Arcticibacter tournemirensis: one gene and its partner. The protein of the gene in region 1 binds, or shares a complex with, the protein of each later gene. Links are inferred from orthologs where the notes say so. Each region holds a gene or a part of one and is shown in the gene's direction. Other genes may lie near its edges. The genes, in order: metK and groL.

Region 1 (8,248 bases):
AAGGCTTGACTATGCAAACATCTAATATTCCGTCATTTAACAAGGCAGTGGGCGATATAAATGCATTATTGCCATATTGCGGCGAGTTGGCTATACTAATCATAAATGCTGTCCTGTCGTAATTCTTGCCGTCTACTTCTATCCTGTAGGAGCCAGATTTGTACTTCACTATCTCAGAAAAAGCAGTCTTAACATATCCAAGAAAACCTCTCGATGTCATATTCGAGAATTTATGACTGATATGGGCATCAAAACCTATCCCTGCCATATTAAAGAAATATGATCCATTTAATATACCTGTGTCGATGGGACTTGCCCTCAATAGATTGACCCTCTCGATTGCTTTCCGGTGGTTTAACGGGATATTGAGAGATAACGCAAGGCCATTTCCAGACCCACATGGAATAATGCCCATCGCAGAACGGCTACCCTGAACAGCCGATGCGATCTCGTTAACAGTACCATCGCCACCTACTGCAATAATAAAATCGGTACCTTCTTCCACTGCTTTTAAGGCAAGCTCATATGCATGGCCAGAACGGGCGGTGAAAACAAATCGCGGCGTAAATTTATCTTTGTCGAGATATCTTTCTGCGACTGAGGGAAAATGCTTTTTATCCTTCCCTCCTGATATAGGGTTTATTATAAATAAAATACTTTTTTTCAATGAGCCAGCTTTTTCAAAATCGGTGCTAAAAATAGCCTTTAATTAAATGCTATTCAAATAATACCTAAGAAGCAGCCTTTAATGCATCAGAGCAGCTTTCATAGGTACCTCCTCTGCCCTCTTAATTCCTCTCATCTACGATTAGCGGCTAAGAAAGCTGACCAGGAAAAATGCCCCCATTTTGGCACACTTATCACTCCAATCTCTTAAAAGTTCCTGACCAGTCCCTGACCAGTCCCTGATCTCGTCAGCATCTCATTAGACTCTTGTCAGTATCATGTCAGACTCTCGTCAGACTTTAGTCTGACATGATGCTGAGGAGATGCTGACATGATGCTGACGAGATCAGGGACTGGTTAGGCACTGGTATGGCATTCATATGGGTTTGTACCTACTTCTTCTTCTCTTTTGTATCATACGTATATCCTTCATTTATAGTCCCGATTTCAACATTAACAAACGACCAGCGTTCCTTCTTTTACGGCACTTCTATGTATTGAGCAGCTTGTTGTTACTGGTGGCATGCTACGACGTTATAATAAGGAATTGTTTGTCTGTTGAATTTTCTTTCCGGATGCTCAGCGGGCCTTATACTCATTTCTTAAAATATAAAAAATCTTGTACCTTCGTGCTGCAAAGTGGACTGATTTGCTGTGTTCATATTAAAAGGGAACAAGATTGCAACCACGTAAAAAAAAGGCTAATACATGCTCATTTTTTACATCTGCTGCAAGTGCCGGTCTCTCCTCTTTTGCATAAACTCAAAAATCTTTTTTATGCCATATTTATTCACATCAGAATCGGTTTCTGAAGGACATCCTGACAAGGTCGCAGATCAGATTTCCGATGCTTTAATTGATAATTTCCTCGCATGGGACCCTGATTCGAAGGTGGCATGCGAGACGCTTGTAACTACCGGACAGGTTGTTCTGGCGGGTGAAGTAAAATCAAATACGTATCTCGATGTACAAAAGATCACCAGAGATGTAATACGCAAGATCGGCTATACGAAATCGGAGTATATGTTTGAAGCAAACTCCTGCGGTATCCTTTCGGCCATCCACGAACAATCTTCTGATATCAACCAGGGAGTTGACCGCAAGGAAAAACAGGAACAAGGTGCTGGCGATCAGGGAATGATGTTTGGCTATGCAACAGACGAAACAAGCAATTACATGCCCCTTGCTTTAGACCTTGCGCATAAAATACTTATAGAATTGGCTGCACTCAGGCGCGAAAACAAGGAGATCCCATACCTGCGCCCGGACGCAAAATCGCAGGTTACCATCGAGTACAGCGACGACCATCAGCCTATACGGATAGATGCCATCGTGGTATCGACTCAACATGATGATTTTGCTTCTGAAGAAGAAATGCAGGATAAAATCCGCGAGGACATTATTCAGATTTTAATTCCGAGGGTAAAAGCCAGCATTTCTCCTGAACTGCAGAGCTTGTTTACCGATAGCATCAAGTATCACATTAACCCTACCGGGAAGTTCGTAATCGGAGGCCCCCATGGAGATACCGGACTTACAGGAAGGAAAATTATCGTTGATACTTACGGAGGTAAAGGAGCTCATGGCGGGGGTGCGTTCTCAGGTAAAGATCCTTCTAAAGTAGATCGCTCGGCGGCTTACGCAACACGTCACATTGCTAAGAACCTTGTTGCAGCAGGAATATGCAGTGAGATACTCGTGCAGGTGTCGTATGCCATTGGGGTAAAAGACCCAATGGGAATTTACGTAAACACCTACGGCACTTCTAAAGTTAGTCTTTCTGACGGTGAAATTGCCAGCAAGATCACCGAAATCTTCGACATGACCCCATACGGGATAGAAACACGCTTGAAACTACGCAACCCTATCTATTCTGAAACTGCAGCATACGGACATATGGGCCGCGATCCGGAAGTAGTTACTAAAGAATTTGTGGGAGCAGGAGGTGAAAAGAAGCAGATCGAAGTTGAGTTGTTTACATGGGAAAAACTTGATTATGTAAACAAGGTGAAAGCAGCCTTTGGAATTTAATATCAGTAACAGAGCATACAAGCCTTCCGCATCATAAGCAGAAGGCTTTTTTTTATTCTGCCTGTGACGCTTCATGCATTACAGGTAAAAATTATTCCGATTTGAAATTATGCTGAATGAAGAAGTTAATCCCTGGAAAACATTGTCAAACAGGGAAGTCTATGAGAATCCCTGGATAAAAGTAACAGAATTCGATGTAATCAACCCATCAGGAGGGCAGGGCATCTATGGAAAGGTTCACTTTAAGAATTATGCTATTGGGATAGTCGCGCTCGATGATCAGCTAAACATATGGCTCGTGGGACAGTACCGCTTCCCAATAAACCAATACAGCTGGGAAATCCCGGAGGGTGGTGGTCCCCTGGGTATTGATCCGCTCGAATCTGCTAAAAGGGAATTACTGGAAGAGACTGGACTTGTTGCTAAAAACTGGACAGAGATTCAGCAAATGCATCTTTCTAATTCTGTGAGCGACGAGTTCGGAATTATTTATCTCGCTCGCAACCTTGAACAGTTTGAGTCAGAGCCAGAAGAAACGGAACAGCTTCAAATAACGAAGATGTCTCTGGAAGAAGCCTTCCAGATGGTCATTTCAGGGAAGATCACTGACTCCATAAGCGTTGCAGCCATCTTAAGGGTAAAACTGCTTGTCATAGAGGGAAAGCTATAAAACATCATCGGCCGCGGCTTTATCCATACTGATAAAATTTGTAATTTGGCGGCCCGGTATGCTTAAAAGAAACTGTCTTGTAAAGGATGCCGGATTTCACTAACAATCAATGAACAAGTTATTTGGTTATATTTTTTCTCCGCTTCATTATCTCGCCTTTGGACTTTTTCTGGTTATCTTTCATCCCATCCAATGGCTGAGTTTGAAACTGGGAGGATACAGTGCCCATAAAAGGTCGGTAGATATTCTGAATTTCTTTCTGGTTACTACCTATTACCTTATGGGTTCACGGATGAGGTTCTCGAATAAGGTGGGACTCCCTGCCGGCCGGTCCATTATTTTTATAGCCAATCACCAGAGCATGTACGATATTTCGCCGATGATCTGGCATTTGCGGGCTCACCATCCGAAATTTATATCGAAAATTGAGCTAACGCGTGGAATTCCAAGTGTATCCTTTAACCTAAAACATGGCGGCGCTGCCAATATTGACCGCAGCGACCCTAAGCAATCAATAGCTGAGATCCTGAAACTGGCAAAACGTATGCGTGAGAATAACTGGTCGGCAGCGATATTTCCGGAAGGTACCCGCTCAAAAGACGGGAAGATGAAGCCGTTTGCGGCGGGTGGGGTAATAACTTTGTTAAAGAAAGTTCCCGATGCCCTGGTGGTGCCGGTAGCTATTAAAGGTTCATGGAAACTAACACGATTTGGCGTTTTTCCTTTGAGCTTTGGTGAGAAGATGAACTGGACAGTACTTCAACCGATCGAACCGGCTGGAAAAACGCCTGAAGATGTGATAAACGAAGCTGAAAGAGCGATTAAAGAGGCAATCGCCGATTAACCCCAATTGTTGAATCTCGACCACAATGATCATTATCAATCATTGTCAATTGTCCCCTGTCAATTGCTAAATGTTCCTGTCTTCTATTTTCTTAAAGAAGTTATCGCGGTAGGTATCTCCAATGGGAATAACTTTATCTCCTATTTGTATTCGTCCTCTTTCTATACTTTCAATCTTATCAATCGAAACAATAAAGGATTTGTGCACACGGGCAAACCGCTGGTTAGGCAATACTTCCTCCAGCTTTTTCATGTGCTGTAATGTTATTATTCTTTCGACGGCGGTGAAAATAGAAACATAGTCCTTCAGTCCTTCTATGTACAGGATATCATTAATATAGATCTTCTGGATACGATGCTCAGTCTTAACAAAGATAAAATCGGGTGCCGATGCTGCCACAGGCCGCTCTATCGTCACTGCAGGAGTACTCTGACTTTGCTGGTTCTGGACTTTTAAAACAGCCTTATAGAAGCGATCAAAGGCGATAGGTTTTAAGAGGTAATCTGATACATCAAGCTCATAGCCATCTAATGCATATTGAGAATAGGCGGTGGTGAGAATTACATTGCATTTCCCGTTAATGATCTTCAAAAACTGGATGCCTGTTAGCTCCGGCATTTGCACATCAAGAAAAACAAGATCGATCAAGTCATTCTGAACTATCGACAATGCCTCAAAAGCACTCGTAGTAGCTTTCACCAGCTCTAAGAAAGGCACTTTAGCAATATAATCCGTCAGAATATCGAGTGCTAAAGGCTCATCGTCAACAACAAGACAGCGTATCATATTATAAGTCCAAAACTAGTGTACAATGATATATTTCTCTACCTTCATTAATTTCCAACTCATATTTTCCGGGAAAAAGTAAATCGAGCCTTCGTTTCACATTGTTAAGACCGATTCCACTAGCCTCGTCTTTGTTCTGAGCGCTCTTTTTATTTTTCACACTAAAGAACAATCTTCCTTTCATTACATCAATAGTAATTGCAATAGGATTTTCGGGATCAGAAGCGACGCCATGCTTAAAAGCATTCTCTACGAAGGCGATTAAGATCAGCGGAGCTATGCTTTGCTGCATATCGTCGCCCTTTATATCCATACTTACATAAGAATCGGCCTTGAAGCGTAACTTTTGCAATTCTATATAGTTTTCAAGGTATCTTATTTCCTTTGACAACTCCACCTTTACTTCGTTGCTCTCCTGAAGCATATATCGCATAATTTCAGATAATTTAAGGATGGCTTCCGGAGTTTTCTCCGAATGCTGGTAGGCAAGCGAATAAATGTTATTCAGAGAATTAAACAAAAAATGGGGGTTGATTTGTGATTTCAGAAACGCCAGTTCGGCGATGAGCTTTTCATTCTCCAGATTCTTACGCACCTTCTCATTTACAAACCAGTCTACTGCAAATTTCGCGGCAGTACTGAGGAATACAAAAAACGTTCCTGTAAAAACCGTTCCCAGGTAATACTCCCAAAAAGTGATCACAATTTGATGTTGGGGCCCGCGCTTTAAAACAACGCTACTAAAAAAGCTTGCTAAAGTATATTTAATAAGGCCCGAGAATAGTATGAGGAATATAATACTTAATGCGCATCCGAGATACCTTCGGCTGTTTAGATATTTAGGTAAGATGTAGAGATAGTTGATATAGAAAATGGCTATATTTAATAAGCCAAAGTATACAAAAATAACAACAGCTTCTTCCAGCTTCCCTCCCCTGCTGCCGATACCTACAAACAGAAGGAGGATAGAAAGCCATATTATGGCGTGCAGAAAAACTGTCCTTGGTTTATTCATCAGCCTAAATTAATAAAACCGGTGAAATAAAGGGTAAATAAACAAATGAGAAGGTTTTACCTGCCGATGCAAGAAATTAAATGGCGACAGGGAAGCAGGTAAAAATAAAAGGCGTTAAGAAACACAAACAGGGTTATCTGCGTCCGTGCTCTTAACGCCCGGGATGTTCTATTTTGATTCTAATAGCTCAAAGCATTCTTTAGCTATTTCAAGTTCTTCGTTAGTTGGAATAACCATAACCTTCACCCTAGAGCCAGGAGTATTTACTTCCCTGAGCTCACCGGAACGTTCGCGGTTCTTATCCTTATCGATTTCAATGCCCAGGAAGTCCATGTTACTGCAAACAACTTCCCTTAGGTTCTTATCATTCTCACCTACACCGGCGGTAAAGATAATAGCATCCAAACCATTCAACGCAGATGCATAGGCGCCGATATACTTCTTAATGCGATAAGCATACATATCATATGCCAGACGCGCATTTTCATCACCCTCTTCTATTGCTTTAAGAATATCACGCATATCGCTGTAGCCAGTAAGTCCCAGCATACCGCTCCGCTTGTTAAAGAGAGCATCCACCTGTTCGATATCGTAGCCCAGCTGGGATACCAGGTAAAAAACTACAGATGCATCAATATTACCGCACCTTGTGCCCATAATTAAACCATCAAGCGGACCAAGCCCCATGCTGGTATCTATACATTGTCCGGCGTTTACAGCAGCCATACTACAGCCATTACCGAGATGGATCGTAATAATCTTTGCATCCGGCTTTTTGAGGTAGGAAAGCGCCTGAGCTGTTACATATTTATGACTTGTTCCGTGGAAACCATATACACGTACTCCATGGTCGGTATAAAATTTACCCGGAATAGCGTATCTGTAGGCTTTTGCAGGCATTGTTTGATGAAATGCAGTATCAAACACCACGATTTGGGTAGCGCTGGTAAAAATCTTCTGGGCCACCGTTATACCAACGTAATGAGCGGGATTATGCAAGGGAGCTAATGCAGCGAGTTTCTTTATCTCTTCCTTTACTTCAGGGGTAACGATAGTGGTGGTAGAAAAACTCTCGCCACCGTGAACGATCCGATGCCCTACAGCTTCGATCTCTGAGGGGTCCTGAATAACGCCGATTTCTGGTTCTGTGAGCAAGTGCCCTACTTCCTGCATACCGGCCTCGTGATCGGGCAATTCAAGGGTACGCTTTATCACCTTTTCTTCGCCATTTATATAGACCTTGTGCGTGATCGCTGAAATTTCAAGACCGATACGCTCCACCAACCCGCTGCATATTGGCGACTCGGAAGGCCATTTAAACAACTGGTACTTAATCGAACTGCTCCCGCAGTTTACTACAAAAATATTCATGCAAATAATATTTCTTTATCCTGTGTAAATAACAAAACCGTACAAGGGAGGCTGCCGTCCCTTGCCGGTTTCTAATTTGTTTTCTGTTAATTATTCTGGCTTTGAATAGCCGTGATGATAACCGTGTTGAATATATCATCTACTGTACATCCGCGGCTCAAGTCGTTCACGGGTTTATTTAACCCCTGTAACATAGGACCGATTGCGAGTGCGCCTGTTTCGCGCTGTACTGCTTTATAGGTATTGTTACCTGTATTAAGGTCAGGGAATATAAGCACGCTTGCTTGTCCCGCTACTTCTGAATTCGGCATTTTTTGTTTACCAACAACCGGATCTACAGCAGCATCATATTGGATAGGGCCTTCTACCTTTAGATCAGGTCTCTTCTGCTTAACAATTTCGGTAGCTTTGCGAACTTTATCAACATCTGCACCTTCGCCTGAAGTTCCCGAAGAATATGAAAGCATAGCAATTCGTGGCTCGATGCCAAAACGGATGCTGCTTTCGGCCGATGAAATTGCAATTTCAGCAAGCTGTTCGGCTGTAGGATTCGGATTCACTGCACAATCGCCGAATACCGATACACGATCAGGCAGGCACATAAAGAATACAGAAGATACAACAGAAATCCCGGGCTTGGTCTTCACAAACTGCAGGGCGGGCCGTATCGTATGCTGTGTTGTATGAACTGCACCCGATACCATACCGTCAGCGTGTCCTTTATAGACCATCATCGTTCCAAAATAAGAAACATCTGTCATCAGGTCACGTGCCATCTCCATCGTTACGTTCTTATTTTTTCTGAGCTCGTAAAGTGTTTCTACATAATCATCGTAGAACTCTGATTGGGCAGGATTAATAATCC
Region 2 (8,171 bases), 180 kb from region 1 along the record:
GAAGAAGTGGAAGAGTCGCTCTCGCTGATAGAAAAGGAATCAGACCTGATAAAAAAAGCTCTGAAGAAACACAAAGGGAAACGGAAGCTTGCAGCACAGGAACTGGGAATATCTGAACGTACTCTTTACCGTAAAATAAAAGAGCTAAACCTCAGTTAATTTGAAAATGAAAATTATTAAGCAAAAAAGCCTCTGGCTGATTCTTCCTTTCCTGTTTTTATCACAGTCGTGCGGGATCTACAGCTTTTCCGGAGCGTCAATTCCCGCTAACATGAAAACGGTGACCGTTCAATTTTTCGAAAATAACGCACCAATAGTAGTGGCGACCCTCAGTCAGCAATTTACCGAAGCGCTGAAAGAGCGAATCAGAAGTCAGTCGCGCCTAAGCATTGTGAGAGAAAATGGCGATGGTATTTTTGAAGGCCGTATCACAGATTATAGCATTAAACCGGCAGCAATTACAGGAAATGAGCGTGCTGAAGCAATGAGGCTAACCATTACGGTAAGTGTAAAATTTATAAATACTCTGGATAACGAGCTTAGTTTCGAGCAACAGTTCACAAGATACGAGCAGCTCCAGGGTAGTAACATACAGTCGCAGGAAGGTACAGCAATAGCAAATATCAATCGCCAATTAACAGAGGACATCTTTAACCGGGCGTTTGCAAACTGGTAGCTCGGTGAGGTAAGACATTGAAGGATGATTATAAGAGAATATTTAAGTTTTAATATATAGCACAGTGGGAGAACTAAATGTAACAGGGGACGGCGAATTTCTAAAATTCCTTTTGCCTCAGAACGATCTGAACGATGCTGATATTGCTGCTTTAAAATACCTGGTATTAAAATTCCCTTATTGTCAGCCTTTACATTTTGCTTATCTGTCAGCCCTGAAGCATGCCGACTCCCCAGATTACGATTTTTATCTTCAAAAGGCTGCTGCTTATGCTCCGAGGCGGGACGTTTTACATCGCTTTATTTATAATCCTGAGTCATTCTATAATAATCCTGTTTCATCTGGTCTGGATGAAAGCAGCAGTCCTTCAGCGTTCATGCAGGAAGCGTCTGTTCCAGAACCCGCAGTAACGGAGGAGGAAACGACTGGAGTTATTATTGAAGGCGCCGAAGACAGCCAGATTCCTCATGATAGTGAAATACTTTATGTAACTCCGGTTGAAGGTATTGCTATAGAAACGGTGGTCCCTGTTGTTGAACATCTGATAGAAGAAGTAACTGAAATTTCTGAAGAGGTAGAGGAAGAAGCGAAGCCGCAGGAGGCCACAGAAGTTATTGAAGGCAATAACGCCATAGCCCTGGAAAGCATTGCAGCTTCGGATTACTTTATTTTTGACCGTTCTCCTATAGATCCGCTTCAGGGAGCGGAATTAGGGAAAGCGGTGAGCGGGGAAGTGATAACTCCAGGCATTGGACATGACTCAGATATAGCCAAATATGACGATGACACAATGCCGTACACGTTCTTATGGTGGCTTCATAAAACACGGAAGGAGCACGCAGCAACATATCAGCCTTTCGTAAGAAATCCACACCACCTTAAAAGAACACCTGCAGGAGAACTGAATCAGCAGATTATCGAGAATATATTTCATATTCAACCCGAGCTGAATACCTTTGAGGCCGCTGCAGCAGCCACGACCATAGAGTTTGAGCTTAAAAAGAAAGAAGATAAAATAATAGAAAAGTTTATACAAGAGGAGCCTCAGATAAGGCCGCCTGTCGCTAATAAACTTGATACAGAGAACAAGGCCCGCAAAAGCGCCGAGGATAATTTCGAGCTTGTATCAGAAACCCTGGCTAAAATTTATACAGACCAGATGCTCTATCATAAAGCGATAGAAATTTACAAGAAATTAAGTTTGAAATTCCCGGATAAAAAGCTTTACTTTGCCGGTCAAATTGAAGAATTAGAAAAGAAAATCAGTTAATAAATAAGATATTATGTTTTACGTGCTTATCATCCTGGGAATTGTCATTTGTGTATTATTAGCATTTCTTATACTTATCCAGGAACCAAAAGGAGGAGGCCTTACTTCAGGCTTCGCAGGCTCCAACAATATTATGGGTGTTCAGAGAACAGGCGATTTCCTTGAAAAAGGCACGTGGACCCTTATCATCAGCCTGATGGTGATTGTACTGCTGATCAATGTTGTCATTCCAAAAGGTGGTGAAAGAAATTCTGAAGCAGAAGAAATTCAAAAGCAGATTAACAAAGGGGCTCCGGCTGCTCCTATTGCTCCTACCACTTTGCCGGGGTTAAAAGATACCAGCAAGAAGTAAATTCAGAAAAAAAGAATAAAGAAAAGCTGTCCTCGAATGGGGCAGCTTTTTTTATATACCCCTACCTAGCCTCACAACACTGCCACTCCATGACAGCTTGACACTGGAAGGTTAAATCAATTTAAACAGAAATATATAACAGATGAAATTTTGACAAATAAGACACATTAAGATACGTTGCGTATCCTTTGGCATAAAATCTGACGATAAGAGAAACAAACTAATATTCATAATTACTATGGCATTAAATATCAAACCTATCGCAGATAGAGTAGTAGTTGAAGCTGCTCCTGCAGAAGAAAAAACAGCATCAGGTATCTATATCCCTGACACAGCTAAAGAAAAACCTCAAAGAGGAACTGTAGTTGCCGTTGGAGATGGCAAAAAAGATGAGCCGTTAACTGTTAAAGTAGGTGACGAGGTTTTATATGGCAAATATGCCGGTACAGAAATTACCTATGAAGGTAAGGAGTATTTAATTATGCGTGAATCTGATATCTACGCAGTATTGTAAAAAGAAATATGAGATTTGAGGAATGAGAGAGTAGAATCCCTCATAATCCAGATCGAATGTTAAAAAGAAACTATTAAAAGTCGAGGCTTAGATAAGACATTTAGGATAAACAGACTCAAATCTAATATCTAATCTCTCACAACTAAAAACAACAAAAATGGCAAAACAAGTTAAATACAACGTTGAAGCACGTGACGCCCTGAAAAAAGGGGTAGATACTTTAGCAAATGCAGTTAAGGTTACTTTAGGCCCTAAAGGTCGTAATGTGATCATTGACAAAAAATTCGGATCGCCTATTATCACCAAAGATGGTGTAACTGTAGCGAAGGAAATTGATTTGAAGGATAGCCTTGAAAACATGGGCGCACAGATGGTGAAGGAAGTAGCTTCTAAAACTGCTGATATTGCAGGTGATGGAACTACAACTGCAACTGTTTTGGCTCAGGCTATTGTAACTGCTGGTATTAAAAACGTAGCTGCCGGTGCAAATCCTATGGATTTGAAGCGTGGTATTGACAAGGCTGTGGCAGCTGTTGTTGCCGACCTGAAAAACCAGTCGCAAGCAGTTGGTGAAGATAACAACAAAATCAAACAGGTAGCTTCAATCTCAGCTAACAACGACGAAGTTATTGGTGCGTTAATAGCTGAAGCTATGGGTAAAGTTGGTAAAGACGGTGTAATTACTGTTGAAGAAGCAAAAGGCACAGAAACTGAAGTTAAAACTGTAGAAGGTATGCAGTTTGACCGCGGTTATCTTTCTCCTTACTTCGTAACCAATGCTGATAAAATGGAAGCGGAATTAGAGAATCCGTACATCCTGATCTACGACAAAAAAATCAGCAGCATGAAAGAATTGCTTCCTGTACTTGAAAAACAAGTTCAGACCGGCAAACCTCTTTTAATTATCTCTGAAGATCTTGACGGCGAAGCTTTAGCAACTTTAGTTGTTAACAAAATTCGCGGTTCACTGAAGGTTGTTGCTGTTAAGGCTCCTGGCTTTGGCGACCGTCGTAAAGCTATGCTTGAAGACATCGCTATCCTGACAGGTGGTACTGTTATCTCTGAAGAAAGAGGCTATAAGCTTGAAAATGCTGACCTTTCATATCTTGGACAGGCTGAGAAAGTTGTAGTTGATAAAGATAATACTACAGTTATCAACGGAGCTGGCCAGGGTGAAGATATCAAGGCCCGCGTTAATCAGATCAAATCTCAGATTGAAACTACTACTTCAGATTACGATCGCGAAAAACTACAGGAACGTCTTGCTAAATTAGCAGGTGGCGTGGCTGTTCTTTACGTAGGTGCTGCTACTGAAGTTGAGATGAAGGAAAAGAAAGACCGCGTTGATGATGCGTTACATGCTACACGCGCCGCTGTTGAAGAAGGTATTGTTGCTGGTGGAGGTGTTGCTTTCATCCGTGCTGTTGAAGCTTTAGCTGATCTTAAAGGATCAAACGAAGACGAAAACACCGGTATTCAGATCATCCGTCGTGCTATTGAAGAGCCTCTACGTCAGATCTGCGAAAATGCAGGAATCGAAGGTTCTATCGTAGTTCAGAAGGTAAAAGAAGGAACAGCTGACTTCGGATACAATGCACGCACCGATGCTTATGAAAACTTAATTGGCGCTGGTGTAATCGATCCTACTAAAGTAGGTCGTGTTGCCTTAGAGAACGCTGCTTCTATCGCAGCCATGTTGTTAACTACAGAATGTGTACTTGCTGACGATCCTGAAGATGAGAAAGCTGGTGCTGGTATGCCTCCAATGGGCGGCGGCGGCATGGGCGGAATGATGTAAGATTCGCAAATGCCCTTTTAGGGACATAAATTAAAGCCCCGGAGTTTTTAGCTTCGGGGTTTTTTATTGCATTGTACTTCGGCAGATAATTTCGCAACAATTTATTTAAGTTTGAGCTCATGGAACTGGAAAAATTTTACGACAAAGCATATGATTGGATCCTTCGTAACGGACCGGGACTAATCCTGGCAATTATCATCCTTTTAGTAGGCTTGTGGGTCATCAGGCTGGTAAAAAAGGGACTAGCACGGAGTATGGAAAAGAGAAAATTCGACACCTCTTTGCAGCCTTTTATCCAGAGTCTGATCATTATTTCGTTGCAGGTTATGCTGCTTCTGATCGTAATGCAGACGCTTGGAATACAGCTGACCATACTCACCACTGTTATTGGAGCATTTAGTGTGGCGGCCGGCTTAGCCTTGTCAGGCACTCTTCAAAACTTCGCAAGCGGTGTGCTGATACTCGTCCTGAAGCCCTTTAAAGCAGGGGATAACATCATTGCTCAGGGACAGGAAGGAATAGTATCTTCCATACAGATATTTTATACCGTTGTCACTACGTTCGAGAACAAAACGGTTATCATTCCCAATAGTAAGCTATCAAATGAAATTATCATTAATGTAAGCCGTCAGGGTAACAGGCGAATGGATATTGAACTTAAATTTAACTATGGGTTTGACATGCAGGCCGTAAAAGCCATTCTTGAAGAATCAGCAAAAAGTTCTGAGAACATTTTAAAAATTCCTGAACCGCGTATAGGGGTTTCTGCTCTTGAGCCTGATGGATATAAGATGATGGTTAACGTTTGGGTGAACGCCCATGGTTTTATTGATGCAAAACTTAACTTCCAAGAGAAGTTGATCAGCGATCTTAAGAACGCCGGAATTAAGCTGCCCGGGATGTAAGCTAACAGCCTTCGGCTGTTAGCTACTATTGGCTGTTGGCTATTGGCGTGTTAAAAGCTAGCGATTACTTACAGGCTTATTTGTTGCTAAACTGATCAAACAAGCTGAACTCTCGAAAACGTAAAACCTTACTCTCCAATGCTCTTAAGCGAGAAGCTTTCAAATACCGCTGTTTTATATGCGTCACCCTTCGAAGTCAAACCTGCACGGATTGCTCTGTCCCATGGTGGCAGAAAAGTTGCATCTATGCTCTCGTCATTGAACACTTTAAAGTCTTTTCCCGTAGTACTGTAAAGGAACGTAATATCTTTACCATTCTTTACCTGCATGCGAAGGTGTAATTTATCCTTTGTTTTTACAGTCTTTTCCATCATGAATGCTGCATTACCTCTTTTGATTACAGACACGCGTAGCGTGTCGCCAGCCACTGACATGGTCACGATATTATTGTCATCGCCGATTGCAGCGATCCCTGATTCTGCAGTCGATCTTGCAACAGAAACGACCGCATCTGCTGTATAGTCGGCGGTGTATGTCTTCTGCCCGATGTAAGATCCGGAGACGACCGGCAAGGCAGATAATTCCAGGTTACCTTTCGTTAGCTTATAGTCCAGGTTCTGAAATACGCTCCATTGCCATAGTTCTGAGAGGCTTCTTCCTTTGAACTCGTCAGATATACTTAAAGGCACTATTGCTGACTTATCTGAAGCGGTATCCATAAATTGAATCCAGCCGTCGGAAGTAAAAACAAATTCCTGAAGCAGTCCCTGTCGTCCGGCAAAGGCCCCGCTTTTAGCATCGTAGGCATGATATAAGAAATAAAACTTTCCACCCATCTCAACAGGGGTTCCATGTCCGGGACATTTCCATTTTTCTGTACTAACCAAAAGAGGATTTTTATCGTACTTCTCCCATGGCCCAAAAAGGCTCTTTGATCTGGCAACACCACTTACGTAGGTACAGCCCGGTCCGCAGCAGCCGGCAGCAGCATAAAATGCATAAAAATAATCGCCGTGTTTAATCATTGAAACGCCCTCTACCAGGTTTGCCTCCCATGGCTGTTCATTTCTGAATAATTCCTTTTTTTCACTGATGAGCGCGGTGCGCTCTTCATTCATTTCACTGATCCAGATTGGAGTAGGTTTACCAACACTATTTCCATCCTCTTTCCAGATGATGTGCAGCTTGCCATTTTCATCACGCATGGGAAAGGCGTCGATAGAACCAACTTCCTGGCAGATCAAAGGCCCGTGATCCCGATACGGTCCCTCAGGTTTATCGGCACTCGCCACGGCGACACACAAGTTGCCATTTTTCTTGTGAGCTGTATAATACACATATACCCTACCCTTATCATAGGTAACTTCCGGAGCCCAGAAATAATAGTCGGCCCACTCAGGCAGTTTATTAAAAATACTTCCTTCCATCTTCCAGTTAACAAGATCCTTTGATTTTAACAGGGGATATGCGGGAAGCCAGTTTGAAGTAGTAGCACTTGCCCAGTATGTATCACCTATCTTAACAACTGAAGGATCGGGATTGTCGCCAGGAAGTACCAGCTGCTGTGCCTTTATATTCAAAGAAAAGATAACGATTAAAAAAAAGAATATGAGACTTTTAGCTGAAACCTGAGTCTTTAGATATGAGAATTGAGTCACTGTATTAATGATATGAGGCTAATAAAAAACGAAAGCAGAAGGGCAGGTGATAGAAAAAGAAAAGCCCCGGTCTTTGAAAACCGGGGCTTCCGGATTATTTTGCAGAAAATTTGTAAACAGTAGTAGTTTTGTAGGTCTCTCCCGGATTTAAAACAGTAGAGGGGAATGACGGCTGATTTGGAGAATCAGGAAAGTGCTGGGTTTCAAGACAGAAAGCAGTCCTGTGTTCATCCTTCGTGCTATTCTTCAGCGTATGAGAACCGTCAAGGAAGTTTCCGCCATAGAACTGAATGCCAGGTTCCTTTGTCAGAACGTCCATAACGATACCTGATTTGTCGCCAACAACAGTAGCTGCCCTCTTCAATACAGAAGATTTCTTGTCAGCTATTACGAAATTATGGTCATATCCTTTACCGTATTTCAGCTGTGTGTTCTCCTGATCAACCCTGGCACCAATGGCTGTAGGATTCCTGAAATCAAACGGTGTTCCCTCAACTGACTCAAGTTTACCAGTAGGGATCAACGTTGAATCTACCGGAGTATAACGGTCAGCGAAAATCTGCATTAAGTGATTGTTAATGGTACCGCTTCCTTCACCGTTAAGATTGAAGAATGAGTGATTAGTAAGATTGAGAACTGTTTTCTTGTCAGTTGTCGCTTCATAGTCAATCTCCAGGTCATTGCTTCCGGTCAAGGTGTACGTAACCTTAACGTGAAGGTTTCCGGGATAGCCCTCTTCGCCGTCCTTAGCGTTGTAGGTCAGCTCAAGCTGGTTATCAGAGAGTTGCTTCGCATCCCATACTACCCTTGAAAAACCTTTTGGACCGCCGTGAAGTGCATTTGGTGCATTATTAGTTGCGAGCGTGTATTCTTTCCCATCCAGACTGAACTTACCCTTTGCAATACGGTTGCCATACCTTCCAATCAATGCGCCGAAATAAGTATCACCTCCTTTTGTATAGTCGTCAACATTATCGAACCCATTGACAATGTCGATA

What was found.
Region 2: the proteins of metK (region 1) and groL are in contact, whole or in part, in a cryo-EM structure (PDB 8P4O), measured with the Escherichia coli proteins. The link is inferred for Arcticibacter tournemirensis from one-to-one orthologs.

Annotation. Positions count from the first base shown.
Region 1 is NZ_VFPL01000001.1:683,378-691,625, reverse strand. What follows is about bases 609-3,570. They hold metK (methionine adenosyltransferase), read left to right. Parts: upstream 609-1,443; coding sequence 1,444-2,697; downstream 2,698-3,570. Other genes in these bases: BDE36_RS02950 (lysophospholipid acyltransferase family protein), read left to right, coding at 3,477-3,570; BDE36_RS02955 (NUDIX domain-containing protein), read left to right, coding at 2,807-3,367; BDE36_RS02965 (diacylglycerol/lipid kinase family protein), read right to left, coding at 609-667. Also shown: more of BDE36_RS02965, read right to left, coding at 1-608; more of BDE36_RS02950, read left to right, coding at 3,571-4,211; BDE36_RS02945 (LytR/AlgR family response regulator transcription factor), read right to left, coding at 4,278-4,997; BDE36_RS02940 (sensor histidine kinase), read right to left, coding at 4,999-6,012; BDE36_RS02935 (acetate/propionate family kinase), read right to left, coding at 6,181-7,383; pta (phosphate acetyltransferase), read right to left, coding at 7,470-8,248. UniProt on the Escherichia coli protein: Catalyzes the formation of S-adenosylmethionine (AdoMet) from methionine and ATP.
Region 2 is NZ_VFPL01000001.1:862,019-870,189, reverse strand. Bases 2,405-5,289 are described here. They hold groL (chaperonin GroEL), read left to right. Parts: upstream 2,405-2,969; coding sequence 2,970-4,610; downstream 4,611-5,289. Other genes in these bases: BDE36_RS03675 (mechanosensitive ion channel family protein), read left to right, coding at 4,730-5,289; BDE36_RS03685 (co-chaperone GroES), read left to right, coding at 2,537-2,812. In the rest of the region: BDE36_RS03705 (sigma-54-dependent transcriptional regulator), read left to right, coding at 1-159; BDE36_RS03700 (LptE family protein), read left to right, coding at 167-676; BDE36_RS03695 (hypothetical protein), read left to right, coding at 741-1,946; preprotein translocase subunit SecG, read left to right, coding at 1,960-2,298; more of BDE36_RS03675, read left to right, coding at 5,290-5,515; BDE36_RS03670 (family 43 glycosylhydrolase), read right to left, coding at 5,644-7,095; BDE36_RS03665 (aldose epimerase family protein), read right to left, coding at 7,268-8,171.